Regions from separate parts of the Thioalkalivibrio sp. XN279 genome, predicted to be linked through region 3. Evidence: riboswitches for the same ligand, from Rfam matches in the RefSeq annotation. Region 3 holds a riboswitch; each other region holds the start of a gene.
What was found. Region 3 has a riboswitch for cyclic di-GMP ahead of G8346_RS04505 (hypothetical protein). Riboswitches for the same ligand answer to the same signal wherever they lie in the genome.
Positions count from the first base shown of each region.

Region 1: another riboswitch for cyclic di-GMP. It lies ahead of G8346_RS10725 (putative Ig domain-containing protein); the one in region 3 lies ahead of G8346_RS04505 (hypothetical protein).
Region 2: another riboswitch for cyclic di-GMP. It lies ahead of G8346_RS10185 (putative Ig domain-containing protein); the one in region 3 lies ahead of G8346_RS04505 (hypothetical protein).

Region 1 is NZ_JAANBD010000028.1:236,648-240,905, forward strand. Features, by position in the region: gene G8346_RS10720 (mannose-1-phosphate guanylyltransferase/mannose-6-phosphate isomerase) at 1-1,458, opposite strand, end outside; cyclic di-GMP riboswitch class I at 1,761-1,847, shown strand; gene G8346_RS10725 (putative Ig domain-containing protein) at 1,902-2,900, shown strand; gene G8346_RS10730 (UDP-glucose/GDP-mannose dehydrogenase family protein) at 2,932-4,258, opposite strand, start outside.
Region 2 is NZ_JAANBD010000028.1:99,059-113,413, forward strand. Features, by position in the region: gene G8346_RS10135 (helix-turn-helix domain-containing protein) at 1-163, opposite strand, end outside; gene G8346_RS10140 (hypothetical protein) at 411-950, shown strand; gene G8346_RS10145 (hypothetical protein) at 975-1,598, shown strand; gene G8346_RS10150 (DUF4136 domain-containing protein) at 1,806-2,384, shown strand; gene G8346_RS10155 (carboxylate-amine ligase) at 2,417-3,553, opposite strand; gene G8346_RS10160 (N-formylglutamate amidohydrolase) at 3,555-4,415, opposite strand; gene G8346_RS10165 (PAS domain S-box protein) at 4,459-8,007, opposite strand; gene typA (translational GTPase TypA) at 8,094-9,920, opposite strand; gene galE (UDP-glucose 4-epimerase GalE) at 10,217-11,203, shown strand; gene G8346_RS10180 (PEP-CTERM sorting domain-containing protein) at 11,684-12,289, shown strand; cyclic di-GMP riboswitch class I at 12,467-12,552, shown strand; cyclic di-GMP riboswitch class I at 12,706-12,793, shown strand; gene G8346_RS10185 (putative Ig domain-containing protein) at 12,968-14,355, shown strand, end outside.
Region 3 is NZ_JAANBD010000023.1:307,574-318,425, forward strand. Features, by position in the region: rRNA gene G8346_RS04490 (23S ribosomal RNA) at 1-1,462, shown strand, start outside; rRNA gene rrf (5S ribosomal RNA) at 1,592-1,707, shown strand; cyclic di-GMP riboswitch class I at 1,823-1,910, shown strand; gene G8346_RS04500 (hypothetical protein) at 1,984-2,364, shown strand; cyclic di-GMP riboswitch class I at 2,474-2,560, shown strand; gene G8346_RS04505 (hypothetical protein) at 2,636-3,223, shown strand; gene G8346_RS04510 (lipopolysaccharide assembly protein LapB) at 3,230-5,104, shown strand; gene G8346_RS04515 (tetratricopeptide repeat protein) at 5,101-8,223, shown strand; gene G8346_RS04520 (tetratricopeptide repeat protein) at 8,227-8,862, shown strand; gene G8346_RS04525 (hypothetical protein) at 8,874-9,158, shown strand; gene G8346_RS04530 (MotA/TolQ/ExbB proton channel family protein) at 9,225-9,875, shown strand; gene G8346_RS04535 (biopolymer transporter ExbD) at 9,879-10,376, shown strand; gene G8346_RS04540 (biopolymer transporter ExbD) at 10,373-10,852, shown strand, end outside.

The DNA of each region.
Region 1 (4,258 bases), on a different contig from region 3:
GCCGTAGGTGTCTTCGTAGCGGACGATGTCGTCCTCGCCGAGGTAGGAGCCGGACTGCACCTCGACCAGGTGCAGCGGCACCTTGCCGGGGTTCTCGAGGCGGTGCGTGGTGCCCATCGGGATGTAGGTCGACTGGTTCTCGCCCAGCAGGAACACCTCGTCGCCGCGGGTGACGCGCGCCGTGCCCTGCACCACGATCCAGTGCTCGGCGCGATGGTGATGCATCTGCAATGACAGCTGCGCGCCCGGGTTCACCACGATGCGCTTCACCTGGAAGCGATCGCCGTTGTCGATGCTGTCGTAGCTGCCCCAGGGGCGGAATACCTGGCGATGCAGCGCGGTCTCGTAGCGGCCGTCGGCCTTGAGCCGCTCGACCAGCTTCTTCACGTCCTGCACCCGATCGCGCGGCGCCACCAGCACGGCGTCCTTGGTCTCGACCACGACGCAGTCGGCCAGGCCGACCGTGGCGACCAGGCGGCTCTCGGCGTAGAGATAACAGTTGGTCGCGTCCTCGCACAGCACGTCGCCGACCATGACGTTGCCGGCGGCATCGGACTCGGAAGCGTCATGCAGGCTGGCCCAGCTGCCGACGTCGCTCCAGCCCGCGTCGAGCGGCACCACCCATCCGTGCGCCGTGTTCTCCATCACCGCGTAGTCGATGGAGTCCGAGGGGCATTCCTCGAAGGCGTGCTTGTCGACGCGAATGAAGTCGAGATCCGTCTTCGCGCCGGCGATGGCGGCGACGCATTGCGACACGATCTCCGGGCGATGCGTGCGCAGCTCCTCGATGTAGCGGCCGGCGCGGAACATGAACATGCCGGAGTTCCAGTAGTACTCGCCGGAGCTGACGTACTCGGCGGCGAGCCGGGCGTCGGGTTTCTCCACGAATTGCTGCACGGGGGCGGGCTGCGCTGCGCCGGATGCGGCGCCGCCGGCAGTGGCGCTGGCCTCGCCTGCGCCGTCCTGGTCCGCGGCTGCACGGATGTAGCCATAGCCGGTCTCCGGCTGGTCCGGCACCACGCCGAAGGTCACCAGCTTGCCCTCCTCCGCCAGCTGCGCGCCCGCCGTGACAGCGGCGCGGAAAGCCTCGCGATCGCGGATGACGTGATCGGCGGGAAGCACCAGCAGCACCGGGTCGGCGCCCTGCTCGCGCTCCTGCAAGGCGGTGGCCGCGGCCAGGGCGACGGCCGGGGCGGTGTTACGCCCGGCGGGCTCGAGCAGGATGGCGGCGGGCTTCACGCCGATCTGCCTGAGCTGCTCCGCGACCAGGAAGCGATGCGCCTCGTTGCAGACGATGATGGGATCGGCGAGCCCGTTGATGCCATCGAGACGCTTGAGCGTCGCCTGCAGCATGGTCTCGTCGCCGATCAACGGCAGCAATTGCTTCGGGTAGAGCTCGCGCGACAGCGGCCAGAGGCGCGTGCCGGAGCCGCCGGAGAGGATGACGGGAACGATCATGCGGGCATTCCTTGCGTCAGGCGATGTGGCGGATTGTAAGGCATGGACACGGTCGGGGTGGGAACAGGATCACAACACGCCCGGCTGGAACGGTGTCCGCGCCTGATCAAGATTTCGCCCGCCTGGCAGCGGAAGGGCGTTCGGCAGGCCCGCCGCGATGCCCGTGGAAGTGTGACGCACGTCGCGAATCCGCGGATTTTTTCGCGGCCCGACCATCAAGCCCGCGCGGTCATGCGCCGATACCTACCCCGAACACGACACGGAGACTGACACGGGAGCTCATCGCAAGATCGAGTCCGTCTGACTGAAAAAGGCAAAACCGCCGAAAGGTGGTGACGCAAAGCCACGGGCCTAAAGGATCTCGATCCCAGGGCAGCCGGGCCGCCAGGCAGAAGTTCAGCAGACACACCCATGTCGACTCCCTCATCCGCGAGGAGTTGACCATGCACGCACTGCTTCCCAAGGGATCGACCTTCCTGGTCGCCATCCTGTTCGCCATGCTGAGCGCCCCGGGCTTCGCCGCCCCGCCCTCGCATGCCAACAACAAGGACAAGTCGGACCCCGGCGACGTCTCGGACCCGGTGGAGGACCCCGTCGCGCCGGCCTCGCAACTGCGCATCACCTCGCACGGCAGCGGCTTCGTGACGGAAACCGGCTCGATCACCGTGAACCTCCTGTTCGAGGGCGTGAACGGCGGCGCGACCGTCGCCTGGACGAACGCGCAGGGCGGCAGCGGCAGCGCGACGTTTCTCGGCAAGAACGCTTACGAGGCCGGCCCGATCGCATTGGCCGTGGGCACGAACCTGCTGAGCTTCACGGGCTACGACAAGTCGGGCGCGGCGCACGTCAGCACGCTCGCCGTGACGCGCGAAAATACGGCGCCTGTGCCGGACCCGAACCAGCCGCCTGAGATCTCCGGCACGCCCGACACGCATGTCACGGCCGGATCGAGCTACAGCTTCCAGCCCGAGGCTTCAGACCCGGACGGTGACGGGGTCGGCTTTTCCATCACCGGCAAGCCTGCCTGGGCGAGCTTCGACACGGTCTCCGGGCGCCTGTCCGGGACACCGGGGGAAGCGCACGTCGGCCTGCACGCGAACATCGAGATCGCCGTGTCGGACGGGCTCGAGGTGGTGGCGCTGCCACTGTTCAACGTCACGGTGGAGGCGCCGCCGCCCGTCACCGGCTCCGCCACGCTCTCCTGGGTCCCGCCGCTGGAACGGGAAGACGGCTCGGCGCTGACCAACCTCGCCGGCTACGAAATCCACTTCGGCAGCGCCGCCGGGGCGCTCGACCAGGTGATCGTGCTGGAGAACGCCGGGCTGACCAGCTACGTGATCGAGAACCTGGGCGCTGGCACCTGGTACTTCGGCATGAAGGCCGTGGATGCGCAGGGCCTGGAGAGCAAGCTCTCGACCGTGGTGAGCAAGACGATTTCCTGAAAATCAACCACTTTCGGGGGTCAGACCCCCTTTAAGTGGTGCTCGGGCGCTCGCCACGGCCGATGGCGTAGTAGGTGAAGCCGAGGCGCTGCATGTGCTCGGGGTCGAACACGTTGCGGCCGTCGAAGATCACCGGCTCGGCCAGCGCTTCCTTCACGGCGTCGAAGTCCGGGCTGCGGAACTCCATCCACTCGGTGACCAGCGCCAGGCAGTCGGCACCTTCCAACGCCTCGGCGGCGTTCTTGCACAGCACCAGGTCAGGCCGATCGCCGTAAATCCGCCGCGTCTCGTGTCGCGCCTGCGGGTCATACGCGCGCACCGTTGCGCCCGCCTCCCACAGCGCCTCCATCAAGACCCGGCTCGAGGCCTCGCGCATGTCGTCGGTGTTGGGCTTGAACGCCAGGCCCCACAGCGCCACGGTCTTGCCCGCCAGCTCGCCGCCGTAGTGCGCGCTGATCTTGTCGAACAGCACCCGCTTCTGGCGCTCGTTCACGGCCTCGACGGCCTCGAGCAGCGTGGCCGGGAAACCGGCCTTCTGCGCCGAGTGCGCCAGCGCCTTCACGTCCTTGGGGAAGCACGAGCCGCCGTAGCCGGCGCCCGGGTAGATGAAGTGGTAACCGATGCGCGGGTCCGAGCCGATGCCGAGGCGCACGTGCTCGATGTCGGCGCCAAAGCGCTCCGCCAGGTTCGCGAGCTCGTTCATGAAGCTGATCTTGGTCGCCAGCATGGCGTTGGCGGCGTACTTGGTCAGCTCCGCCGAGCGAATGTCCATGGCGATGAGGCGGTCATGCTGGCGGTTGAAGGGTTCATACAGAAGCCGGAGCAGTTCGGTGGTGCGCGGGTTGTCGGTGCCGACCACGATGCGGTCCGGGCGCATGAAGTCCTCGACCGCAGCGCCCTCCTTGAGGAATTCCGGGTTGGAGACCACGTCGAAGTCGATCGCCGCGCCGCGCCCGGCGAGCGTGCGGTCGATCTCGGCCTTCACCTTGTCGGCCGTGCCCACCGGCACCGTCGACTTGTCCACGACGATGCGGTACTCCTCCATGTGCTCGCCGATGCTGTGCGCGACGGCGAGGACATGCTGCAGGTCGGCCGAGCCGTCCTCGTCCGGCGGCGTGCCGACGGCGATGAACTGGAACAGGCCGTGCGCCACGCCCTGCGGGATGTCGGTGGTGAACTTGAGGCGTCCGGCCTCGCGGTTGCGGGCCACGACGCCTTCCAGCCCCGGCTCGAAGATCGGGATCTCGCCGGCGTTGAGCCGGTCGATCTTGTCCTGGTCGATGTCGACACAGAGCACCTGGTTGCCTACGTCCGCGAGGCATGCGCCCGTGACGAGGCCGACGTAGCCGGAACCGAAA
Region 2 (14,355 bases), on a different contig from region 3:
TGCGCAACTGGTTCTGCACCTGGCTCAGAGAAAAGCCGAAGGCCTTCGCCATCTTGGACGCGTAGCCCTGGCCATAATTTTCCAGGTACATCAGGACACGATAAGCCGATTCGCTACCGAACAAGCCTATGAGCGGACCCTCGGAAATTTCTGCTGGCGCCATGACATGTCACCTTGAATTTCGGTGACTTTACCTATCTTTTAGGTTACCTGTCCAGCGCGCGCCGCCTGATCAGCGCCCGCAAGAGCCAGCACACCGTCTGTGGGGGTGCCTGCGGGGTCCGACCCCCGTAACTGCCTGATCTAGCGAGACCGGCACCAGCGAGTCGGGCACTCCGGTCGAGTTCACGAACCTTGCCGGCTCTTTCTCGCGGGTCCTAGACGGCAATGCGTCCGGCAACGTCACGGATGTGTTCGGGCGCCTTGTGGTCATCCCCGATACACCAATCCTTGAAGTCAACAACCCCGGTCTCGGTGCCACCCCTGCGACTGACGACGAAAAAGCTATTTTGGTGGCAAAAGGGGCAGACCAAATCCTGGAACTGCGGCACATTAAGCAATACGTGTACACCAGGGTCACCGACGGCACCCTGGTCGACATCGCGCGCGTCGAGGTCACCGAGGATCGCGAATACCCGACCATCAATTTCGAAGACGGGGGCTCCCTTGATCTCGCCACGGCGTTCGTTGCCGATGTGCGGGTCTCCAGCGACTCGACCCTTCGCTCCAGCCTGGACATCGAGCCGATCCCGTTCACGAGCAACTGTACCGGGAGCAGCCGCTCCGCTTGTGCTGCCGGCGTCTGGGGCGGCCTGTTCCGGCACCAGCAGTCTCCGGGCACGTCCGGTTTCAACGGCTACGTCTTCCCCCCTGGCTCCTATGGCGACATCCTCACGATCTCACAGGGCGGCGCCGCGGCAGGCACGCTGGGTTCGTCTGCTTCCACCTGAACCATCGGGGCTGCTGGCGAACTGGTGATCGACTACGGCGACGGCTGGACCCAGAAGATGGAATTTCTTGACGAGCTCAATGGCGAGTACGGGATTTTTTCCGAATACAACAACTCTGGCTCGGGGGATCGCTATGCGACTTACAGCGTCTACTCCCGCGCAGAGACAAGACCTGTACTGTCTGAGACCGAGGTGCAGAGCCCAGAGGGCAGTTACTTCCAGGGCGAGGTCAACAGCTGGATCCCAGGCAGCTTCCTGGAGAACGGCCTCCACGCGCCTTTCTGTCGCTTTGGTTGGATTTTCCGCGACGGCGGCAGCGGCGGCTTGTTTGAAGCCTTGGAAGGTGAAGACCTTGTGCGGAGATTCGACGGGGTTTCCGAATGCGGACTGATCTACTACATCCTGGGATCCAACTGGCAGCTGACTTCTGGTGGCGCCATCCAGATCGATTACTCCCACTTCGGCCAAACCCGAACCCGAACCTGGTACCCGGCTGCTGAGGCCACGATCGACGGCACTCGAGTGTGGTATGTCTTGATGGTGGAGAATTTTGGCGATGCCAGCGTGCGCATCGCGCCTCGCCTGGATATTCAACGGCAAACACCGTTCCAGACCGACTACTGCGCGAGTTTTGACTTCACCCAGTAAGATTTCTTGCCGCTTGTTTTTTCATTTGACCCCGCCTCATGGCGGGGTCTTTCTTTGCGGCTTTCTCCCATGGGAAGGCCATTTCAAAGTGATGCAAACATGGCGACCGACACGTCATGCACGCTGCCATTCGTGATCAATCCCGGGTTGCCGCTGATGGTGCCATAGTCTAGCGTTAGGGCAACAGCGGCTTACAAGGACCATGCCATGAAATCTAGCAAGCTGATGCTCATTGTCCTGGCGGCATTCTTCGCGACGGCCTGCGCCGTCTCCCCCGACTATCGCGTGGATTACGACCCCTCGGCAGACTTCACGGCCTACCAGACTTTCGGCTTTTTCGACCAGCTCGGCACCGACCAGGCCGGCTACTCCTCCCTCGTCACGCAGCACTTCAAGAACGCTACCCGTCGCGAGATGGAGAAGCTCGGCTACACCTACACCGAGACCAACCCCGACCTGCTGGTTAACTTCAATGCCAGCTCGAGCGACAAGACCGAGGTCCGCACGCGGCAGGTGCCCTCGATGGGCTACGGCATGACCGGCTATTACGGTTACCGCGGCATGCTGTACTCACCGTTCCCGTTGTACGAGACCGAGGTCGAGACCGTGAACTACAAGGTCGGCACGGCCAACATCGACGTGGTCGATGCCGAGCGCAAGGTGCTGGTGTGGGAAGGCCTGGTTGAGGGCCGGCTGACCAAGAAGGCGATGGAGAATCCGCGCGCGGCGATCGACGCCGTGGTGACGGAACTCTTCACGCGCTACCCGACCGCCGCGGGCCAATAACGGGGTCTGACCCCCGAAAGTTATTGAAATTATTAGACGCGGGTCTCCTCGATCAGCATGTCGACCACGGCCATGAGCGCTTCCTTCTGCGCGGCGCCCGCCGCCAGGGCCCGCTCGTAAGTCGCCACCTGGCGGTGCGCGCTGGTGCCGCGCTCGAGAATCTTCCAGGCATGCTCCACCTCGGCGGTGCAGCCCAGCGCCTCGGCGTCCTCGCGAATCAGCTCGATCAGCTCGCCGAGGTTCTCTGCGTGCGGCACGATCGCGCCGCGGCCCAGGTCCACCAGGCCCTCGTCGAAGCTGTAGCGCATGGCGCGCCAGCGATTCTCCATCAGCAGCATGCGCGCGTAGGTGCGCCAGCGCTGGTTGGAGCGGCGCAGCCGGAACAGCATGCGCAGCAGGCAGACGTTGATGGCGGCAATGCACACCGCGTCGTCGATGCGCGTGCACACGTCCATGACGCGCGTCTCCAGCGTCGGGTAGCGCGCGCTCGGGCGCACGTCCCACCAGATCTTGGTGCCGTCCTCGATCAGCCCGGCCTCGACCATGACTTCGATGTGCCGCTCGTACTCGGCCCAGCTGGCGAACGTCTCCGGCATGCCGGTGCGCGGCAGGGCGTCGAACACGGTAAGGCGGAAAGACTTCAGCCCGGTGTTCTCGCCTTCCCAGAACGGCGATGAGCAGGACAGCGCCAGCAGGTGCGGCAGGAAGTACGCGAACTGGCTCATCAGGTCGATGCGCGTCTCCTCGTCCTCGATGCCGACGTGCACGTGCATGCCGCAGATGAGCAGGCGCCGCGCCGTGGCCTGCAGTTCGCGGCCGAGGCTGTCGTAGCGCTCCTTGTCGGTGTGGCGCTGGTCGAGCCAGCGCGCGAAAGGATGGGTCGAGGCGGCGATGGGCGCGCAGCCGTGGCGCTCCGCCACCTTGATGACGCAGTCGCGCATGCGCCCGAGTTCTTCGCGCACCTCGGCGATGCTGCTGCACACCTTGGTGCCGACCTCGATCTGCGCGCGCAGGAACTCGGGGCTGACCTGGCCGCGGGCCTCCATCGCATGCTCACAGTCCTCGATCATCGACTCCGGCATGTCGGTGACGAGGTCGCGCGTCTCCCGGTCGACCAGGAGGTATTCCTCCTCCACGCCGACCGTGAAGCTCGGCTCCTTGTAGGTCATCTCACCCCTCCCCGAATCTCCGGTACAAGTGCTCGTCCGCAAGGATCTGCCCCAGCGTGTCGCCGAGGATGCGCGCCCAGCGCGCGACCCCGTCGGCATGGTCGATGAGGTCCTGGCGGATCTCGATCGACACGTGCGGCAGTCCCCCGCCCTCGGCATGGTGGTCCACGGTGTGATCCGCGGGCGCCTTGCCCGAGTACGGCTCGTTGTCGCCCACCGTGATGCCCTGCGCGCGCAGTGCCTTCATCAGCGGCACGGGAATGCGCGGATCGGTATCCCAGAGGATGCCGATCTGCCACGGGCGACGGACGTTCTTGAAGATCGGGGTGAAACTGTGGATGGCCACGAAGGCCGGCACGATGCCGCGCCGCGCGAAGCTGTCGAGGCGGCGGGCGATGGCGTCGTGGTAGGGATGGAAGAACTGGCGCGCGCGCTCGGCTTTCTGCTCGTCGTCCAGGCCCTGGTTGCCCGGGATGAACTCGCCGTCGCTGACCGCCAGGATCGAGGTCGGGTCATTGAGGCCGCGGTTGCAGTCGACCACCAGGCGCGAATAGCTCGCCAGCACCGCCGGGGCATCGAGCTGCGCGGACAGGCGCTCCGTCACCTCGCCGGCGCCGATGTCGCTGGCAATGTGGCGCCCGAGGGCCAGTTCGTCGAGGCCGAGGTTCTCGAGCGGGGAAGGAATGCGGTTGCTGGCGTGGTCGCAAACCAGCAGCAGCCGGGCGCGCCCATGCGGGTTCATGACGCGGAACGGCCCCGGTTCTCCGGGCCCGATCAGCGGCGTGTGATGGCCGGCCGCCGGGCCGGACTGCGTGACAGCCTGTCCCTCGGCGCCGGGCATGCTGCCCGCAATCCTGCTCATGGACCGAGTTTAACCAAAAGACGGGTCGGCTGGGGACAGTCTCTCAGGCGAGCTTGAGCTGTGGACGGCCGCTGCGCGTAGCCAGGCGGGGGAAGCGCTCCACGGAGGCGGGGGCGGCGATGTGGTAGCCCTGCACGAACTCGACGCCGATCTTCTCCAGCACTTCGAGCGCCTGGCGCGACTCGACGTGCTCCGCGATCATGCGGATGCCCATCGCCTTCCCCACCCGGTGCATGGCGTCGACCATGCACTGGTGCACGTGGTTCGAGTTGATGTTGCGCACGAAGTTACCGTCGATCTTGATGTAATCGACCGGCAGGTTCTGCAGGTAACTGAAGGACGACAGGCCGTTGCCGAAGTCGTCCAGCGAGAATTCGCAGCCGCGCGCCTTGAGCTCGTGCATGAAGTGCGCCGCACGCTCCAGGCGCTGGATGGCGGCTGTCTCGGTGATCTCGAAGCAGATGGTGCCCGGCGCGGGCTGGTACTCGTCGATGGCCTGGATCACGAACTCGAGGAACTTGTCGTCGTTCAGCGAGGTGCCGGAGAGGTTGATGGCGAGCAGGTAGCCTTCCTGGTCGTAGCCCTGCTCCGGCCGGAACGCCAGCGTCTCCAGCGCCTGCCGCACGACCCAGCGGTCTACCACCGGCATCATGTTGTAGCGCTCGGCGGCGGGGATGAAGGCATTCGGCGGCACCATGCGCCCGTTCTCGTCGCGCATGCGCACCAACAGCTCGTAGTGGCCGCGGCGGTCGGGGTTGTCGCCGATCGGCACGATGGGCTGGAAGTACAGCTCGAGGCGGTCGTCGTCGATGGCCCGGGTCACGCGCGACACCCACTGCATCTCGGCATGGCGTTCCGGCGCCGCGCCCTGCTGGTAGACGTGCACGCGGTTGCGGCCCAGGTCCTTGGCGGAGTAACAGGCCACGTCGGCGGCCGAGAGCAGGCTCTCGATGTTGTCGGTGTCGGCGTCTATGGCGACCAGGCCGATGGAGGCGCCGATCTCGAAGGACGCATCCTTGGCCACGAAGCGATAACTGCGGATGGCGGCGCGCATGTCGTCGGCAATCTCGATGGCGCGATCCAGCGAGCACTGCTCCAGCAGCACGCCGAACTCGTCGCCGCCGAGGCGCGCCACGGTATCCGAATTGCGCACCAGGCCGCGAATGAGCGACGTGATCTGTTTCAACAGGTGGTCGCCCGCGGTATGGCCGCAGGTGTCGTTGACCACCTTGAACTGGTCGAGGTCGATGTACAGCAGCACGTGCTCCGCGCCGGACTTCGCCGAGGCCAGCGCGTTCTCCAGCCGCAGCTCGAACTCGCGGCGGTTGATCAGGCCCGTGAGCGAATCGTGCGCCGCGTGGTGCGCCAGCTGGCGGCGCAGCTGCCGCTCCTTGCTGACGTCGTGCACCACCAGCACCGCGCCGGCGAGCCGGCCGCCGCTGTCGCGGATCGGCGCGGCCGAATCCTGGATCGGGATCTCGCGCCCGTCGCGAGAAATGAGCACGGAATGCTGGCCGACTTCCGTCACCCGTCCCTCGCGCAGGGAAACCTCGGCCGGGTTTTCCAGCGAGTGGCCGTGCGTCTCGTGCCGCAGCATGATGATCTCGCGCACCGGCCGGCCGCGCGCGTCGGCCAGCTTCCAGCCGGTCAGGGTCTCGGCCACCGGGTTCAGGTAGTCGACGACGCCTTCGTTATCCGTGGTGATGACGCCGTCGGCGATGGAGTTCAGCGTGACCTGGGCGCGCTCCTTCTCGGCGCGCACCTCGAGCTCGGCGCGCTTGCGCTCGGTGATGTCGGACAGCGTGCCCTCGTGGCCGATGATCTTGCCGTGCTCGTCGTAGATGGTGCGGGCGTTCTCCAGCACCACGATCTCGCGCCCGTCCTTGCGGCGCAGGCGCAGCTCGGCGTTGCGCAGGTTGCCTTCGCGGTTGAGGGCCTCGACGAACACCGCGCGCTCCTCCGGGTCGACGTAGAGCGCGGCGGTGCTGGGCAGTCCCATCAGCTCCGCCTCGGAGTCGTAGCCGAGCATCTGCACCAGGCTCGGGTTGCAGGCGATGAACCGCCCGTCCACCGACACCTGGTAGACGCCGTCGAGCACTTTCTCGAACAGCCCGCGGTAGCGCCGCTCGCTGGCGCGCAGCGCGCGCTCGTCGCGCTTGCGTGCGATGGCGATACCGGCCAGCTGGATGATGCGATCGAACAGGTCGAGGTGATGCATCACCGAGATGCGGCTGTTCTCCAGGTACAGGGCGAAGGCGCCGAGCACGCGGCCGTCCGCGTCGCGGATGGGCGCCGACCAGCAGCCTTCGTAGCCGTAACGCGCAGCCACGGCGCGATGCCCGGCCCACACCGGCGCAGTGCCGATGTCCGCCATGCAGACCGTCTCGTCCAGCGAGCGCGAGGACGTCGACTGGTGCTCCAGCTCGGCGAAGCGGATACGTCCGACGGCCTCGCTGAACCCCTCGGGCACCCCGGGGGCCGTCACCAGTTCCAGCACCTCGGCGCCGTCCTCCAGCACGTAGAAGGCCGGATGCACGCTGGGCACGATGGCCATGATGGTTTCTGCGCCGGTGGCGAGGATCTCCGCCAGCGGGGCATTCGCCGCGATGCGCTCGAGCAGGCCGCGCTCGCCGGAAGACTGCAGCTCGGCGCGCTTGCGCTCGCGGATATCAATGATGGAGCCGCGGATCATGACCTTGCCGTCGAACCGCACCGGCACCAGGCGCACCTCGCAGGGAATGATCTCTCCCCTGGCGTCACGGTGCAGCCATTCGACACAGTCGCCACGCCCGGCCAGGGCGTCGTCGATCACGGCACGCACGGCATCCTCGGAGCGGCGGCCGTCGCCCTGCTCGGGCGGGCTGAACTGGCCCGGGCCGCGCCCGATCAGGCGCGCGCGGCTGGTCTTGAACAGCTTCAGCGCCTTGTCGTTGGCGTCGATGAACTGGCCGTTGACCGGGTCGAGCACCACGATCGCTTCCGGCGCGCTGTCCACCAGCGAGCGGTAGCGGGCCTCGCTCTCGCGCAGGGCGCGCTCGGCCTCGAGCCGTTCGCTGTTGTCGCGCACGGCGAGCACGTAGATCTTGCGCCCTTCGACTTCCGTGGCGCTGGCCACCACGTCGAGCGGGAACTGGCGCCCGTCGGCGCGGCGGCCCTTGCCGGCGCTGGGCGACAAATCGAGCTGGGTGTTCTCGCGCACCCGCGACAGTTCCTTGAGGTAGTCGCCCTCGCGACGCGCGCCGGGCACCTCGATGATCAGGCCGAGGCTCTGGCCGACCAGCTCGTGGGCCTGGCGGCCGAACATGCGCTCGGCGGTGACGTTCATGGAACGGATGCGGCCGAGCGCGTCGACCGAGATGATCCCGTCCTTGATGTTGTCTAGCAGGACCTGCAGGCCGCTGTCGCCTTCGACTTCCAGCCGGGCGACGGCCTTCTTCTCGGCGGCCGCGACGCGGTCCTCGAGCGCCATCAGCTCCTTCTCGTAGCGCCGGTACTGCTGGTGCACGGACTGCACCAGGGCCTCGAGGCGCGCCTTCTCAGGCGCCCCCTGGCCGAGGGCTGCGCGCAGCTGCTGTTGCAGTATCGGATGCATGGAATCCCTTCGTCCGGCGGCTGGACATAATCCAGCCTGGGAGACGAACTATAGAGATTTCAGCAGCATGCAAAGCGTGATTCAGCTCACGCTTTAACAGTCGGAGTGGACCTGTCCGCGCGCTTCCGTTCGTGTTCCTTGAGATAGCGCTTGCGCACGCGGATCGCCGCGGGCGTGATTTCGACCAGCTCGTCGTCGTCGATGAACTCCATCGCCTGCTCCAGGGTGAGGCGGATGGCCGGGCTCAGGTTCAGGTTCTCGTCCTTGCCCGCGGCGCGGATGTTGGTGAGCTGCTTGGCCTTGAGCGGGTTCACCGTGAGGTCGTTGTCGCGGCTGTGGATGCCCACGACCTGGCCCTCGTAGACCTCGTCGCCGGGCGCGGTGAACAGGCGGCCGCGCTCCTGCAGGTTGAACAGCGCATAGGCCAGCGCCTTGCCGGTGCCGTTGGCGATCAGCACACCGTTGGGGCGCTGTGCCAGCGGGCCGGACTTCACCGGCGCGTAGCGGTCGAAGACGTGGTGCAGCAAGCCCGTGCCCGAGGTCATGCTGCGGAACTCGGACTGGAATCCGATCAGGCCGCGGCTCGGAACGCGGTAGTCGAGGCGCACGCGCCCCGCGCCGTCCGGGCGCATGTCCAGCAGTTCGCCGCCGCGCTCGCCGAGCTGCTCCATGGTGGCGCCCTGGTGGCGCGTCTCGACGTCGATGGCGACGTGCTCCCACGGCTCCTCGGTCACGCCCTCCCCCGTCTCGCGCGTGATGACGTGCGGGCGCGAGACGGCGAGCTCGTAGCCTTCGCGGCGCATGGTCTCGAGCAGCACGGACAGGTGCAGCTCGCCGCGACCGGAGACCAGGAAGCGCTCGGGGTCTTCGGTGTCCTCGACGCGCAGGGCGACGTTGTGCACGGCCTCGCGCATGAGGCGCTCGCGCAGCTGGCGGCTGGTGACGAACTTGCCCTCGCGGCCGGCGAAGGGCGAGTCGTTGGTCTCGAAGCTCATCTGGATGGTCGGCTCGTCGACCGTGAGCGGCGGCAACGCCTCGGGCTTCGCCGGGTCGCACAGGGTGTCGGAGATGAGTGGGTGCTCCATGCCGGCGAAGGCGACGATGTCGCCCGCCTCGGCCTCGGGCACTTCCACGCGCTTCAGGCCGAGGAAGGAGTACACCTGCATGACTTTCTCGCTGCGCTTCGTGCCGTCGGCGGCGACCACCGTGACGGGCATGTTGCGCTTGAGGCGGCCACGCTTGATGCGGCCGATGCCGATGGCGCCGACGTAGCTGGAGTAGTCCAGCGCGCTGAGCTGCAGCTGCAGCGGGCCCTCGGGATCGACGTCGGGCGGCGGGCAGCGGCTGACGATGGTTTCGAACAGCGGCTGCATGTCGGCGGCGAGGTGCTCGGGGTCGAAGCCGGCGCGGCCGAGCAGCGCCGAGGCGTAGATGATGGGGAAGTCGAGCTGCTCGTCGCTGGCGCCGAGGCTGTCCATGAGATCAAAGGTCAGCTCGACGGCGCGGTGCGGCTGGGCGCCGTCGCGGTCGACCTTGTTGATGACCACGATCGGCTTCAGGCCGTGGTCGAAGGCCTTGCGCGTGACGAAGCGCGTCTGCGGCATGGGGCCGTCGACGGCGTCGACGAGCAGCAGCACCGAGTCGACCATGGAGAGCACGCGCTCGACCTCGCCGCCGAAGTCGGCGTGGCCGGGCGTGTCGACGATGTTGATGCGGTAGTCGTTCCAGCGGATCGCGGTGTTCTTGGCGAGGATCGTGATGCCGCGCTCGCGCTCCTGCGGGTTGGAATCCATCGCCCGCTCCTGCAGCTCCTCGCGGTCCGCGAGGGTCTGGGACTGCTTCAGCAGCTTGTCCACCAGGGTCGTCTTGCCGTGGTCGACGTGGGCAATAATCGCGATGTTGCGCAGCTTCATAGTTTTTCGGGGGTCTGACCCCCGTAGGTTGTTGATTGAAAAAGAGTATGGGTCAAAAAAAGCCCCTCTGCAGGGGCCTTGCGTGACAGCAAACCGGGCGTTGGCCGTAGCGTAAGCGCGGCGGCGCATTGTACTCGGAATTCGGCCCCGTGCCTTCAATGGCGGTTTTCGCGCGCCCAGGCCGCCCGAATGCCCCCATTTGCGACCTGTTTCACAAATAAAACATATGCTTACCGGGGTCAGACCCCGAAAGGGGTATGATCGCGGCGCTAAAACCACACGGAAGAGTCTCCCCGATGGCCAACGGAATCCTCGTCACCGGCGGTGCCGGTTACATCGGCAGCCATGTCGTGCGCCAGCTCGGCGACGCCGGCGAACGCGTCGTCACCCTGGACAACCTCTCCACCGGGTTCGCCGCGGCCGTGACGCACGGCGAGCTCATCGTCGGCGACACTGGCGACCGCGAGCTGGTGCAGAAAGTCCTCGCCGAGCACGAGATCGACACCATCATGCACTTCGCGGCGCACACCATCGTGCCGGAATCCGTATCCGACCCGCTCAAGTACTACCGCAACAACACCTGCGCCACGCGCAACCTCTTGCAGTGCGCATCCGAAGCCGGCGTGAAGCACATCGTGTTCTCCTCCACCGCCGCGGTGTACGGCATGCCGCCGGGCGGGATCGCCCGCGAGGATTCCCCCAACGCGCCGATCAACCCCTACGGCACCTCCAAGCTCATGAGCGAGTGGATGCTGCGCGACCTGGCCGCGGCGGGCGGCCCGCGCTACGTCGCCCTGCGCTATTTCAACGTTGCGGGGTCAGACCCCGAAGGACGCATCGGCCAGTCGACGCCGCAGGCCACGCTGCTCATCAAGGTCGCCGCCGAAGTCGCCACCGGCAAGCGCGAGGCGCTCACCATCTTCGGCACCGATTACGACACGCCCGACGGCACCGGCGTGCGCGATTACATCCATGTCGAGGACCTCGCCACCGCCCATCTCGACGCCCTCGCCTGGCTGCGCGACGGCGGCGCATCGCAGGTACTCAACTGCGGCTACGGGCACGGCTACAGCGTGCGCGAGGTGGTACAGGCCTTCGAACGGATCACGGGCGAGCCACTACAGGTGCGCGAGGCCGAGCGCCGCGCCGGCGACCCGCCGACCCTGGTCGCCGACGCCCGCCGCATCCGCGAGCTGTTCGGCTGGACGCCGCAGCACGACGACCTGGACCGCATCGTGTCGTCGTCGCTGGCCTGGGAGCGTGCGCCGAAGTACGGGCGTTGAAGCCACAGCCATATACAGAATCCCGACCGTCCCGGCCACCCTGCACGCCCTCAGCCGGGCCTTTCCGATCATGTCGGTAAACTTGACATAACTTCCGGCAGCGGATGCCGCTTACCCAAGGGCATTTGCGCCAAAAAAAAATTAACAATTTTTCTAGGTATTACTCATAACCTACTTATTTAAATGTTTTTTGTTCTCTGTCATCGCGCGCCGAGACCGGGCGCATCACCCTGGCCCCAAGCCTGCGTACGGACCTCCTCGCATAACCCACGTCAATAAATTTGACGCCCTCATCCCACGCCTCGGGCCGCGCCTGAGACCCTGTGTCCAAGCAATTGTTTGAAAACCGGTTTTTTCTCCCTGGCGCGACCAGCAAAGCTGGCATGCGATATGCATCTCTCCTGGTGAGGGCTGGAGTTTCCAATCTCGAATAACAAACGCTCCGACCCGCGGTTAAAGGACAGACCGGAGGGTCACTTCATGAAAACCAGGACGATGATCTTTCAATGCATGCTCGCGGGCGTGGCGCTGCTGCTTTCCGGCCACGCGCTGGGCGCCTTGAGCCCGATCTCATGTGATGGGACGCCAGGCGCGAAGGCCAATACTGAGATGCCCGATTCATGCGCGATCGGGACGCTCAGCAACGATTCCGTCGCCTCCGAGACCAGCGCCGTCAATGGCCTCTTCCAGGGCGCGGGCGACCCGCTCCTGTTCGTCGGCAAATACGACCAGAAGACGGGGTATGACGAAGTGGTGCCGGGCTTCACGCTGAGCGCCGGCATATCTGACGACGAGGACTGGGATTATTTCTTCTCGCTGGTATCCATTTACTCCGGCACGGTCGATTTCGCGCTCATGGTGAAGCAGCCGGACGAGAATAGCCCGCCGTTGAACGAGTATGTGGCCTACTACTGGAGCGGCCTCACCCTCGACATCGAAGGGTTCTACAACAGCTTCAAGGGCGATTACTCCCACATCTCCGCCTTCATCCGCGGCGTGGACGTGCCGGTGAGCGAGCCGGCGCCGTTGGCGCTGCTGGGATTAGGGCTGGTGGGCGTCGCGCTACTGCGTCGTCGAGCCACCTAGGCTCAAGATTCGAGACGAACCACAAGCGCCTCCAGGAAATCCCTGGAGGCGCTTCTCTTTGCCTTTCAATAACTTTCGGGGGTCAGACCCCCCAAACCACCCGATAAATGCAGGAACCGTGACGCGGGTCACGAAAAACCTTTGCTTTTCGGCGCGCCGCTCTGCTACTTTCACCCTCGCTGACAAGGGCAAACCCGCCGAAAGGTGGGGACGCAAAGCCACCGGTCTAAGGGACGAAGTCCTACGACAGCGGGGTTGCCAAGCTGAGGTGCCGCCACACTCCCCTCCCCCCGGCGCCCTCGACTCCCCAGGCAACCCCCTGCACAGACGCCGCCCAAGGACCACGCCTCGAGGCGGTTTGCCCTGTGTCGGTAAGACCCGGCGACGGGATCTGTGAAGACAACAGAAGTAGGGGCCACTGAAAAAGGCAAACTCACCGAAAGGTGAGGACGCAAAGCCACCGGTCTAAGGGACTCCAAATCCTACGATAGCGGGGCTGCCAGGAATCATGGAAAGAATCGGCACACAATTGAGGCTGACACACCGGCAACGGTTCAGCAGCCACTTTCCAAGCCCGGCGCGTTCTCGCCGGCGCAGCACGACGCTACGCCATACGCACTGCACTGCCTCCCGTGAGTTGAACTTTTCCGTGGCCATGTTGCGAAGCGAGGTTTCGCCATGGCTATTCGGACCGAACATGTAAAATCAGCGCTCGGCGCGCTGGCCGTCTCTCTCCTGATGACCGTCGTTGGTTGCGGCGGTGAGGACGGCGGCGGGACTGGCAGCCTCATTTCCTCCGTTGCCAACCCGCCGCCGTCGGGCGTGAACCCCGACGAGATTTACGAGACCCGCGTCACCGGCAGCGTCGGCGATGGGCCGATCGTGGGCGCACGCATGCGGGCCCGCTCCAGCTCCGGGCAGTTGCTGCTGGAGACCGAAAGCAGCTCCACCGCCGATTACGACATCGTCATCAAGGCGCGCGGCAAAGACTACGCGCTGACAATAGAAGCGGACCAGGGCATCGACCTGGTGACCGGCATGGCGCCGGACTTCCGGCTCGTGACCGCGATCTCGCGCCCGAACAACCGCACCGTCAGCAACCTGAACCCCTTCACCACGCTGATCTTCGGCGCCGCCCAACGCGCCGGCGGTCTCAACGACACCAACGTAGCGACGGCCCGAGAGGCCGTGGTCAAGCGCTACGGCTTCGGCCTCGACGCTGCGATCGTCCCGGATCCCGCGGAAACCCCGATTGACGAGAACAACGTCCACGTCATCGTCAAGACCAGCGAAACGCTTGGCGAAATGATACGCCGCACTCGCGACGCCATGGTCGTCACCGGCGCCAACATCGACGGCGACACCGTGGTGGACCGCCTCGCCGCCGACCTGGTCGACGGCTGGATCGACGGCCAGGGCGCCTCGGGCGTCGACGCCCGCACGGCCGCGGTGGCGAACGTGGCGAGCGCCGCCGTGCTGCTGCAGGCCATGACCAATCGGCTGCACGTGTACGGTTACGATGCGACGACGGCGATGGACAGTGCCATCCAGCAGGTGCGTCCCGATACCCCCGCCGCAAACAACAGCGCGAACGTTGCCATCCCCGCCTCCGCCCTCGAGCAGGCGATGCGCTCGCTGCGGGCCGCGAAGGTGCTGAGCGACGACCCGCGTATCGACGAGACCATCGTCGTGCTGCAGGCCGTGGCGCCTGGCGCGCTGCCCGCCGACCTGGCCGCCGCCCTGCCCGCCGAGATCGACACTGTGCTGGAAGTGGCGACGCTCGACGCGGCCTATGCCGACGAGACCCAGCTGAGCGCCATCAATGCCGCCGGCCGCAGCGAAGCCCCAACGAACAATACCGAGCCCGAGCCGGACCCGAACGAGTCCACCGATCCGACCGATCCGGGCGACCCCACGGATCCTGGCGACCCGGCCCCAGAGCCCGACCCGGAACCGGCTCCTGAGCCTGATCCGAATCCGACGCCGGCACCGGCGAACAACCCGCCGACCATCTCCGGCACGCCGGGCACCAGCGTCGAAGTCGGCACGGCATGGAGCTTCCAGCC
Region 3 (10,852 bases):
CATCCGGGCGTTGGTTGTCCCGGTTCAAGCGTGTAGGGAGTGTGGTTAGGCAAATCCGGCCGCACATATCCTGAGGCGTGATGACGAGTTCCCATGTGGAGCGAAGTGATTGATGCCAAGCTTCCAGGAAAAGCCTCTAAGCTTCAGGTAATACATGACCGTACCGTAAACCGACACAGGTGGGTGAGGAGAGAATCCTAAGGCGCTTGAGAGAACTCGGGTGAAGGAACTAGGCAAATTGGTACCGTAACTTCGGGAGAAGGTACGCCCCTGCCGGTGACGAGACTTGCTCTTTGAGCTGGTGGGGGTTGCAGTGACCAGGTGGCTGCGACTGTTTATCAAAAACACAGCACTCTGCAAACACGAAAGTGGAAGTATAGGGTGTGACGCCTGCCCGGTGCCGGAAGGTTAATTGATGGGGTTAGGGAAACCGAAGCTCTTGATCGAAGCCCCGGTAAACGGCGGCCGTAACTATAACGGTCCTAAGGTAGCGAAATTCCTTGTCGGGTAAGTTCCGACCTGCACGAATGGCGTAACGATGGCCACACTGTCTCCACCCGAGACTCAGTGAAATTGAATTCGCTGTGAAGATGCAGCGTTCCCGCGGCTAGACGGAAAGACCCCGTGAACCTTTACTACAGCTTTGCACTGAATTTTGAGCACGCTTGTGTAGGATAGCTGGGAGGCTTTGAAGCTGGGACGCCAGTCCTGGTGGAGCCGCCCTTGAAATACCAGCCTGGCTTGCTTGGAGTTCTAACCTAGATCCGTTATCCGGATCAGGGACAGTGTATGGTGGGTAGTTTGACTGGGGCGGTCTCCTCCCAAAGAGTAACGGAGGAGCACAAAGGTACCCTCAGCGCGGTCGGACATCGCGCATTGCGTGCAAGGGCATAAGGGTGCTTGACTGCGAGACAGACACGTCGAGCAGGTGCGAAAGCAGGTCCTAGTGATCCGGTGGTTCCATATGGAAGGGCCATCGCTCAACGGATAAAAGGTACTCCGGGGATAACAGGCTGATTCCTCCCAAGAGTCCACATCGACGGGGGAGTTTGGCACCTCGATGTCGGCTCATCACATCCTGGGGCTGTAGCAGGTCCCAAGGGTATGGCTGTTCGCCATTTAAAGTGGTACGCGAGCTGGGTTCAGAACGTCGTGAGACAGTTCGGTCCCTATCTGCCGTGGGCGTTGGAAAATTGAAGGGATCTGCTCCTAGTACGAGAGGACCGGAGTGGACGTACCTCTGGTGTTCCGGTTGTCACGCCAGTGGCACTGCCGGGTAGCTATGTACGGAAGGGATAACCGCTGAAGGCATCTAAGCGGGAAGCCCACCCTGAGATAAGTTTTCCCTGGGGACTCGATCCCCCTGAAGGGCCCTCGTAGACTACGAGGTTGATAGGTCGGGTGTGTAAGCGCAGCAATGTGTTTAGCTAACCGATACTAATTGCCCGTGAGGCTTGACCATATAACACCCAAGCATTCAGGGTGTTGGTGCTCCTTGAACTTATGCGTCGCCTTGGAGCGACGACGTCAAAACTTTCCGATTTCGCGGCGCCCGGCTTTGACGGCGGGGCGCGATACGTGAACCAGTTTGCCTGGCGGCATTAGCGAGCGGGAACCACCCGATCCCATTCCGAACTCGGAAGTGAAAACGCTCAGCGCCGATGGTAGTGCGGGGTTTCCCCGTGTGAGAGTAGGTCACTGCCAGGCACCTAAAACAAAACCCCCGGTCTCGCTCGAGGCCGGGGGTTTTTCTTTTTGCGCGCGAAACTGTGAGCTGGCGCACATTAATCCGGCGCTTTGCAGGGGCAAAGTCGAGGCCAGGTTCAGACAAGGGCAAACCCACCGAAAGGTGGCGACGCAAAGTCTCCGGTCTAACGGGCGCATCGCCCCACGACAGCGGGACCGCCGGAATCACGGCCGCCATGGCTGTTCTTTATCCTCCCGGCGAAGCGTGCGCGCATCGGGTGGCGGGAGTGGACAGCGATGAGCAAATTCGAAACGACTTTCCTTTCTCGCGTCTCCGGCAATCGCGCCTGGACCGTTTTCCTTGCCCTCTGTTGCGTGCTCGCCGGGCTGTGGTCGCAACAGGCCGCGGCGGCGGAGGGCGCCGAGTTCGCCCCGTTGCACACGCGCCCGGTAGCGATGGCGGACGTCGACATCCGGCGGCACGTGCCGGGTGCGTCGCGTACCGACGCGTTCCCCGCCGCAGAGGCCGGGCAGAGCGACAGCGCCGGCCTGTATCGCCAGGTCAGCCGGAATTTCAAGTTCGGCTTGCGCTACACGCGCGCCGTCTTCTCGCTCGCTCCGGCCGAGGCGCTGGCGGACGACCACTACGTGTTCCTGAATCTCGTCGGCATGCTCTGAGCGGCGCCGCGATGGCGGTCGCCCGGCCGCGCAAGTTCAATTTTCACAGCAGAATTGTGATGGCGCGCACGCTTTTCGCGCCATAAATCGGGCGATAGTCGCAACACGATTTAGATAAAGGCAAACCCATCGAAAGGTGGGGACGCAAAGTCACCGGTCTAAAGGGCTTCTGCCCCATGACAGCGGGACCGCCGAAATCCAGTCCGTGTATTGGCCTTCTCCGGTCCCTGGTGGCTTTGCCCTTTCACCTGGTGGTGTAACGAGGGCGGCCATGACTTCAAGCTCCAGCATTCCCTGCTGCAACAGGCTCGGCGCTTGCCGATTCCCCGGCCTGCACCTGGCGCGGCTGTTTGCCCTGGTCCTCCTGTGCTGGGCCGGGCTCGCCACGGCCGCGGCGCCCGAGATCTCCCGCGAACAGATGAAAGGACTGGACGAGCAGGTCCAGGAGATCAAGGCGGACGTGCTGGCGATCGCCGCCGAGCTGAGCCAGCTCGAGGAGCGCCTGCTGTTTCCGTCCAGCACCCAGCTTTCCGTGTTCGTCTCGCTGGAGGAGGGCGCCTCTTACCGCCTGGACGCGGTCGAAGTGCAGCTCGCCGGCCGGCCGGTGGCGCATCACATCTACAGCTTCAAGGAACTCGAGGCGTTGCAGAAGGGCGGCGTGCAGCGCCTGTTCACCGGCAACCTGCCGAGCGGTGAGCACGAGCTTGTGGTGACGGTCAGCGGCAAGCTGCGCAGCGGCGCCGATTTCCGGCGCAGCGAGAACTTCAAGTTCACCAAGGGCGTCGAGCCCAAGATGGTGGCCATCAGTCTCGGCCAGCCCGACGGCGACGGCATCGGCGTCGCGCTGGGAAACTGGTAGTTCGTGATGCGACGACTCACATGGTTGCTCGCAGCCGGCCTGGCGACCTGCCCGGTCGCCGGCGCGGCGGAGCAGCTGCGTGACCCGTACTTCGGAGAAGCGCTGTATTACGCGCACCAGGAGCGCTATCTCGACGCCCTGGAGCGGCTCGACACCGAGCTGGCACAGCACTATCGCGTCGATGAGCCCGAGCTCGACAGCCTGCACTATCATGTCGGCCGCGCGGAGTTCTCGGTCGGCGACTTCGAGCTGCACTACCGGATGCATCACCGCGCTGGCCGCGCCATCCGCGCCGTGCTGGAAGGCGACGTGGACGAGGCGGTGCGCAACGAGGCCGCCTTCCGCCTGGCGCGCATCCACTTCCAGAAAGACCAGCCGGAAGACGCGCTGTTCGCGCTGGAGCGGATTTCCGGCGTCGTCCCGGACGAGATCAGCGCAGACGTCGAGTTCCTCCGTGCCAACGTCTACCTGGCGCTCGGCCGCCCCGGCGAGGCGGCCGAAGTGTTGCGCGAGCTGCAGGACGCCAAGGGCCTGGAGGCATTCAGCGCCTACAACCTCGGCATCGCGCTGTTGCAGGACGGGCAGGAGCGTGAAGCCATGGCGCAGCTCGACCGGGCCGGCAAGCTGCAGGGACTGGACCAGGCCGGGCTTGCGATGCGCGACAAGGCCAACTTCGTGCGCGGTGCGCTGCTGCTCGAGTCTGAAGACTACGGCTCAGCACAGGCCGCGCTCGAGCGCGTGCGGCTGGAAGGCCCGTTCTCGAACCAGGCCTTGCTCGGGGCCGGCTGGGCGCACGTTTCCGCTGAGAACTTCGAACGGGCGCTGGTGCCGCTGGCCATGCTCGCCGAGCGCGAGGTCACCGACGCCGCAGTGCAGGAGGCGATCCTGGCGCTGCCCTACGCCTACAGCCGGCTGAACGTCCACGGCCGGGCGGCGCTGCTCTACGGCGAGGCCGTGGAGATTTTCGGCCAGGAGCTGGACAAGGTGGACGCATCCATTCGCAGCATTCGCGAGGGCAGGTTCCTCGCGGCGCTGGTGCGCGAGGAAATACGCCTCAACAAGGACTGGGTGATCCGTTTGCGCTCGCTGCCCGAGACGCCGGAGACCTTTTACCTCGCGACCCTGATGGCCTCGCATGATTTCCAGACGGCCCTGCAGAATTACCTGGATCTCGAGGACCTGCGCAAGCGGCTGGTCTCCTGGGAGCGCAGCTTCGACGCCTTCGAGGACGTGATCGCGCAGCGCCACGCCTACTTCGAGCCGATCCTGCCCGAGCTGGATCGCCAGTTCCGCGAGCTCGACTCACAGATCCGCTTGCGCCAGGCCCAGCGCGCCGGCATCGATCGGCGACTGCAAGCCATGCTGACTGCGCCGCGACCGGACTACCTGGCGACCGCCGACGAGCGCGTCGCCCTCGAGACCCTGCGTGAACTCGCCCAGCGGCTGGGGGCGGCGGACTCGCCCGAGGAAGCAGCCTTGCGCGCGCGCCTGGAGCGCCTCGAGGGGCTGCTGCAATGGGAGCTCGAGACCCGTTACCACGAGCGCTTTACCCAGGCGCACGAGAACCTGGCGGCGCTGAACGAGGTCGTCGTCGCCATGGAGGCGCAATACCAGTCCTTCGTGCGTGCCCGGCAGGCTGCGATGCACAGCTACATCGGTTACGACGAGCAGATCTCCAGGTTGCGTCGGCGCGTGAGCGGGGTCCTGGAGCAGTTGCAGGTGCTCATGGCGCGCCAGGGGCACATGCTCGAGCGCGTGGCAGTGGCCGAGCTTGACCTGCGCCGGCAGCGGCTCGAGGCCTACCAGAACGAGGCCCGTTACGCCTTTGCCGACAGCTTCGACCGCGCTACCAAGGCCCAGGCCGCGGAGGACCAGGGATGACACGCCGCGTCGCCATGCTGCTGGCGGTCGCGCCACTGGCGCTCACGGCCTGTGCCACGGATCCCGACCGCCGCACGCTGGCCGAGTTGAGGTCCGTCGCGGCGGACGTGCAGGAAGTCCAGGTGACTGACGGCCTGGACCGGGCCATGGCCGGTTATCGAGCGTATCTCGAGGAAACGCCGGAGTCGGCGCGCACGCCCGAGGCCATGCGGCGCCTGGCGGACCTGCAGATCGAGCGGGACTTCGGCATTCTCGGCGACGGCACGCCGGTGGAGCTGCCGGCGCCCGAGCCGCGCGCCGACGTGTCTGCGTCGCGCCGCAGTAACGACGAGGCCGGCGCCGTGCAGGGCATGGCCGACCTGTCCGAGCCCGAGGACGATTTCCAGCAGCGCGCCGCCGGTGAGCAGGCGGTCGCCGCGACCGGCACAGCCGACGCTCCGGCATTGCCTGCGGGCGCGAGTGCTGGCGAGGGACAACCCGCGGGGCCGAGCGAGGCGATCGAGCTTTACCAGCGCATCCTCGCCACCTACCCCTACTACCCGCACAACGACCAGGTGCTCTACCAGATGTCGCGCGCCTACGACGAAATCGGCATGACCGAGGACGCGATGCGGGTGATGGAACGGCTGATCGCCGAGTACCCGGATTCGCGTTATATCGACGAAGTGCAGTTCCGGCGCGGCGAGTATTTCTTCACCCGGCGCCAGTATCTCGAGGCCGAGGCGGCGTACCAGGCCGTCACGGCGATGGGCCGGGGTTCGAGCTTTTACGAGCTGGCCCTGTACAAGCTCGGCTGGACGCTCTTCAAGCAGGACTTTTACGAGGAAGCGCTGCACGAGTTCATCGCCCTGCTCGATTACCGCGTCTCCATCGGTTACGACTTCGACCAGCAGAACGAGGAGGCCGACGAGCGCCGCGTGGCCGACACCTTCCGTGTGATCAGCCTCAGCTTCTCCAACCTCGGCCCCCCCGAGGTGGTGCAGGAGTACTTCGCCGAGAACGGTCACCGCAGCTTCGAGGACCGTATTTACGGCAACCTCGGCGAGTTCTACTTCGACAAGCTGCGCTACAACGACGCCGCCAAGGTGTACACCGCCTTCATCGAGCAGAACGCGCTGCATCGCGTCGCTCCCCAGTTCAGCATGCGGGTGGTCGAGATCTACGGCGCCGCCGGCTTCCCCATGCTGGTGGTGCAGGCGAAGAAGGACTTCGCCAACAGCTATGGCCTGGGCGCGGAGTACTGGCTGCACTTCGACATTGCCGAGCGCCCGGAAGTGGTGAGCTTCCTGAAGAGCAACCTGGAGGACCTGGCGAACCACTACCACGCCATGTACCAGGACGAGTTGCTGGCAGACGAGCAGCAGGAAAATTACCGCGAGGCGCAGCAGTGGTATCGCGCCTTCCTGGCCTCCTTCCCTGGTGAGGAGGACACGCCTGCGGTCCACTACCAGCTGGCCGACCTGCAGTTCGAGGCCGGCGATTTCGCCCCGGCGGCGCTGGAATACGAGCGCATCGCCTACGAGTACCCGCTGCACGAGCAATCGGCAGCGGCCGGCTACGCTGCGGTTTATGCGCATCGCGAGCGGCAGAAAGCGGCTCTCGAGGCGCCGGACCAGGTCCGGCGCGAGGCGGTCGAGAGTTCACTGCGCTTCGCCGAGACATTCCCCGGGCACGAGCACGCCGCCATGGTGCTGGGTGCAGCGGCCGACGACCTTTACGAGATGCAGCAGTTCGAACGCGCGCGTGAATCTGGCCATGCGCTGCTCGAACGCTATCCCGACGCCGGGGCGCCGCTGCGGCGCTCCGCCTGGATCGTGGTCGCGCACTCCTCGTTCGACCTGGAAGACTACGCGGCCGCCGAGCTGGCCTACAGCAGCGTCCTGGCGCTGACCGGCGCGGAAGACGAAACCCGGCCGGACTTTATCGACAACCTCGCCGCCGCCATCTACAAGCAGGGCGAGCTCGCCAATGCACGCGAGGACTACCGTGCCGCGGCCGATCATTTCCTGCGCATCCGCACCGCGACGCCGACTTCTACCATTCGCGCCGCAGCGGAGTACGACGCCGGCGCGGCCCTGATCCGCCTCGAGGACTGGGCCATGGCGGCCGCAGTGCTGGAGGATTTCCGCCGCGAATATCCGGAGCATGAGCTCAACAGGGAGGCGGGCAAGCAGATTGCGCACGTCTACCGCGAGGACGGCCAGGTCACGCGCGCGGCGGCGGAGTACGAGCGCGTCTCCGCGGAAGCAGACGACCCGGAACTGGCGCGCGAGGCGCTGCTGCTCGCCGGCGAGCTGTACGAGGGTGCCGCGGCCTGGGACCAGGCGCTCGAGGTGTACCTGCGCTATGTCGAGCAGTTCCCGCACCCCATCGAGCTTGCCGTCGAGACACGCCACAAGATCGCCACGCGCTACCAGGAACTCGCCGAACTGCCCGCCTACCACGCGCAGCTCGAGGCCATCGTGGCGATCGACGCCGCCGCAGGTGAAGAGCGCACGGCCCGCACGCGCTACCTCGCCGCGCAATCCGGCCTGGTGCTTGCCGAACAGGTGTACCTGCGCTTCGACGACGTCAAGCTGGTGCAGCCCTTCGAGCGCAGCCTGCAGGAGAAGCAGCGTCGCATGGACGCTGCACTGGCGGCCTTCGACAGCCTGGTCGCCTACGAGGTCGGGGACGTCACGGCCGCGGCCACTTTCTACATCGCCGAGGTGTACTACGGCTTCAGCCAGGCCTTGCTGGACTCCGAGCGGCCCGCCGACCTCGGCCCGGAGGAGCTGGCGGACTACGAGATGGTGATCGAAGAGGAGGCTTTCCCCTTCGAAGAGCGGGCCATCGAGGTGCACGAGAAGAACCTCGAGCTGCTCAGCGCAGGCGTGTTCAACGGCTGGGTGGAGCGCAGCCTCGACAAGCTCGCCGCGCTGATGCCCGGGCGCTACGCCAAGTTCGAGCTCAGTACCGGCTTCCTCGCCTCGCTGGACGTGTATTCCTACCGCTCCCCCGCGGCGCCGCCACCGGACGCCGTCGCGGAGCCGGGCGCCCCGCCGCCGGCTGCGCCGCAGGCGCCGGAAGAGACGGGTGAGACGGGTGAGACGGGTGCAACAGGCGAGACGAGCCCTTAAGTGATGTGCAATAAGAATCACAATGGCCCCGTGCGGGCGGCGATCGCGGCGCTGGCGACAGTCCTGCTGGCGACGGGTTGCGCGACACCGTCGGCCGGACCGGAGGTGCCCGCGACCGCAGCGATCCAGGACGAGCACGGCTTTGTCATCAGCCAGGATCTCCGTGTCAGCCCGGAGGCGCAGGCGGATTTCGCGGCGGCGCTGGGCCTGCTGCAACAGGAGCGCTACCAGGAAGGCATCGACCTGCTGGTGAGCGTGGCCGAGCGAGCTCCGGACGCCGCCGCGGCGCATATCAACCTGGGTATCGCCTATGCGCGGCTCGGCCGGAGCGACGAGGCGGAGGCCAGCATGCTGCGTGCGCTGGCGCTGAACCCGCAGCACCCGGTCGCGCACAACGAGATGGGCATGCTGTGCCGCAAGACCGGGCGTTTCGACGCCGCGCGTGCGCACTACGAACAGGCGCTGGCGTCCTACCCCGGCTTTCACTACGCGCGGCGGAACCTGGCCGTCCTCTGCGACATTTACCTGGGCGACCTCGAGTGTGCGCTGGAGCACTACGAGCGCTACGTCGAATCCGCGCCCGAGGATGGCGAGGCGGCGATGTGGGTCGCGGACCTGCGCAACCGGCTGGGCCAGTGAGGAGAACCATCATGCTGCGCAAGGACTTCTTTATCGCCCTGCTGTTTAGCGCTCCCGTCGCGATGGCAGCAGAGCCGCCGCAGGAGGGCGTGGAGGCGCCGGCCGAGGAACGCAACCTGGGCATGTCCATCGTGGGCAACCACGAGGCGCCCAAGTCGCTGGTCATCGTGCCGTGGAAGAGCTCGGAGCTCGGCAACCGGTCGGCCCTGGCGGGCCTGCTGGATGACGTCGCGCGGCCGGTGGACAAGGAAGTCTTCATGAGGGAACTGGAGTACTACCGCATCAAGGCGGAGTAAGGCGCGGCCACGGGCCGCAATGAACCGAAGGGCAACTGGCAAGTTGATGTGAAAGAGGATGTGGTCATGGACCTGATTTATTCATTGGTTGGATTTTTCGTAACGGGTGGGCCGTTCATGTATCCGATCCTGATCGTGTTTGCGGTCGGGGCGGCCATTGCGATCGAGCGCTATATCACCCTTTCGAGGGTGACGAATCACAATCAGAGCATGTGGGACAAGATCCAGCCGGCGCTGAACCAGGGCGATTTCGACAAGGCCCGCGAGCTCACCAGCAAGGACACCTCGACGGTCTCCCGGCTGCTGAGCATGGGGCTGGCCCGGCAGGGCGCGGTCCGCCGTCGCGAGGACATCGAGATCGCGATGGAGGAAAGCATGATGGAGATCATTCCACAGCTGGAGAAGCGCACCGCCTATGTGGCGCTGGCATCGAGCATCGCCACGCTGCTGGGACTGCTCGGCACCATCATGGGGCTGATCTCGGCCTTTACCGCGGTGGCCAACGCCAATCCCGCCGAGAAGGCCGACCTGCTGTCCGCCAGCATTTCGGTGGCGATGAACACCACCGCCTTCGGCCTCATGGTTGCCATCCCGCTGCTCGTCACGCACGCCGTGCTGACAGCCAAGACCGGCGCCATCGTGGACAGCCTGGAGATGGCCTCGGTGAAAGCGCTGAACGTCATTTCCGCCAAGGCCAAGCGGGTCGCGGAGGCGTAGGAAATGGCCAGGAGACACCACTACAGGCGGCGCATGAACGAGCCGGCCGAGTTGGACATGACCACCTTTCTCAACCTGATGGTGGTGTTGGTGCCGTTTCTGCTGATCACGGCCGTGTTCTCGCGTATCACCATCGTCGAGCTGAGCCTGCCCAGCAGCGCCAGTGCGCCGGCGCCGACCGCCCCGGCATTCCGCGTCGAGGTGATCGTGCGCGAGACCGGCCTCGAGATCACCAACGGCCAGGTCGTGATCGCCGCCATGCCGAAAGCCGAGGACGAGGACTACGACCTGTCGCAACTCGGCGAGTATCTCGTCGCTCTCAAGCGCGAGTATCCCGACAAGGAAGAGGCCTCCGTGCTGCTGGAGCCGGACATCGCCTATGACCACCTGATACGGGTCATGGACGTGGTGCGCAGCGTGGAACTGCCGCCGGAAGGGGAAGCGCTGGAGCCGCTGCGCGTGGCCCTGTTCCCCGACATCGCCATTGGAGACGCGCCATGAAGAACAGTCGCCGGGTGAAACGCATGTCGCGCAACCGGACCAGGATCACCAAGATGAACCTGACCTCGCTCATGGACGTGTTCACCATCCTGGTATTTTTCCTGCTGGTGAATTCCGCCTCCAGCGAGGTGCTGGACACGCCGAAGCAGATCAAGCTGCCGGAGTCGGTGGTGGAGTCGAAGCCGCGCGAGACCGTGGTGATCTTCATCAGTCCCGAGCAGGTGACGGTGCAGGGCCAGCCGGTGGCCCTGGTCGCCGACATTCTCCAGATGGAAGGCCAGGACATCGCACCGATCGCCGACCGCCTCGCCGCGCTCGACCAGAACGTGGTCGGGCTGCGCACGCGGGTGGTGGCGGAAAGCCAGGAGATCACCATCCTGGCGGACAAGCTGGTGCCGTTCAGCGTCATCAAGAAAGTGATGTCCACCTGCACCAGCCAGGGCTACGGCCGCATTTCCCTCGCCGTGATGCAGAAA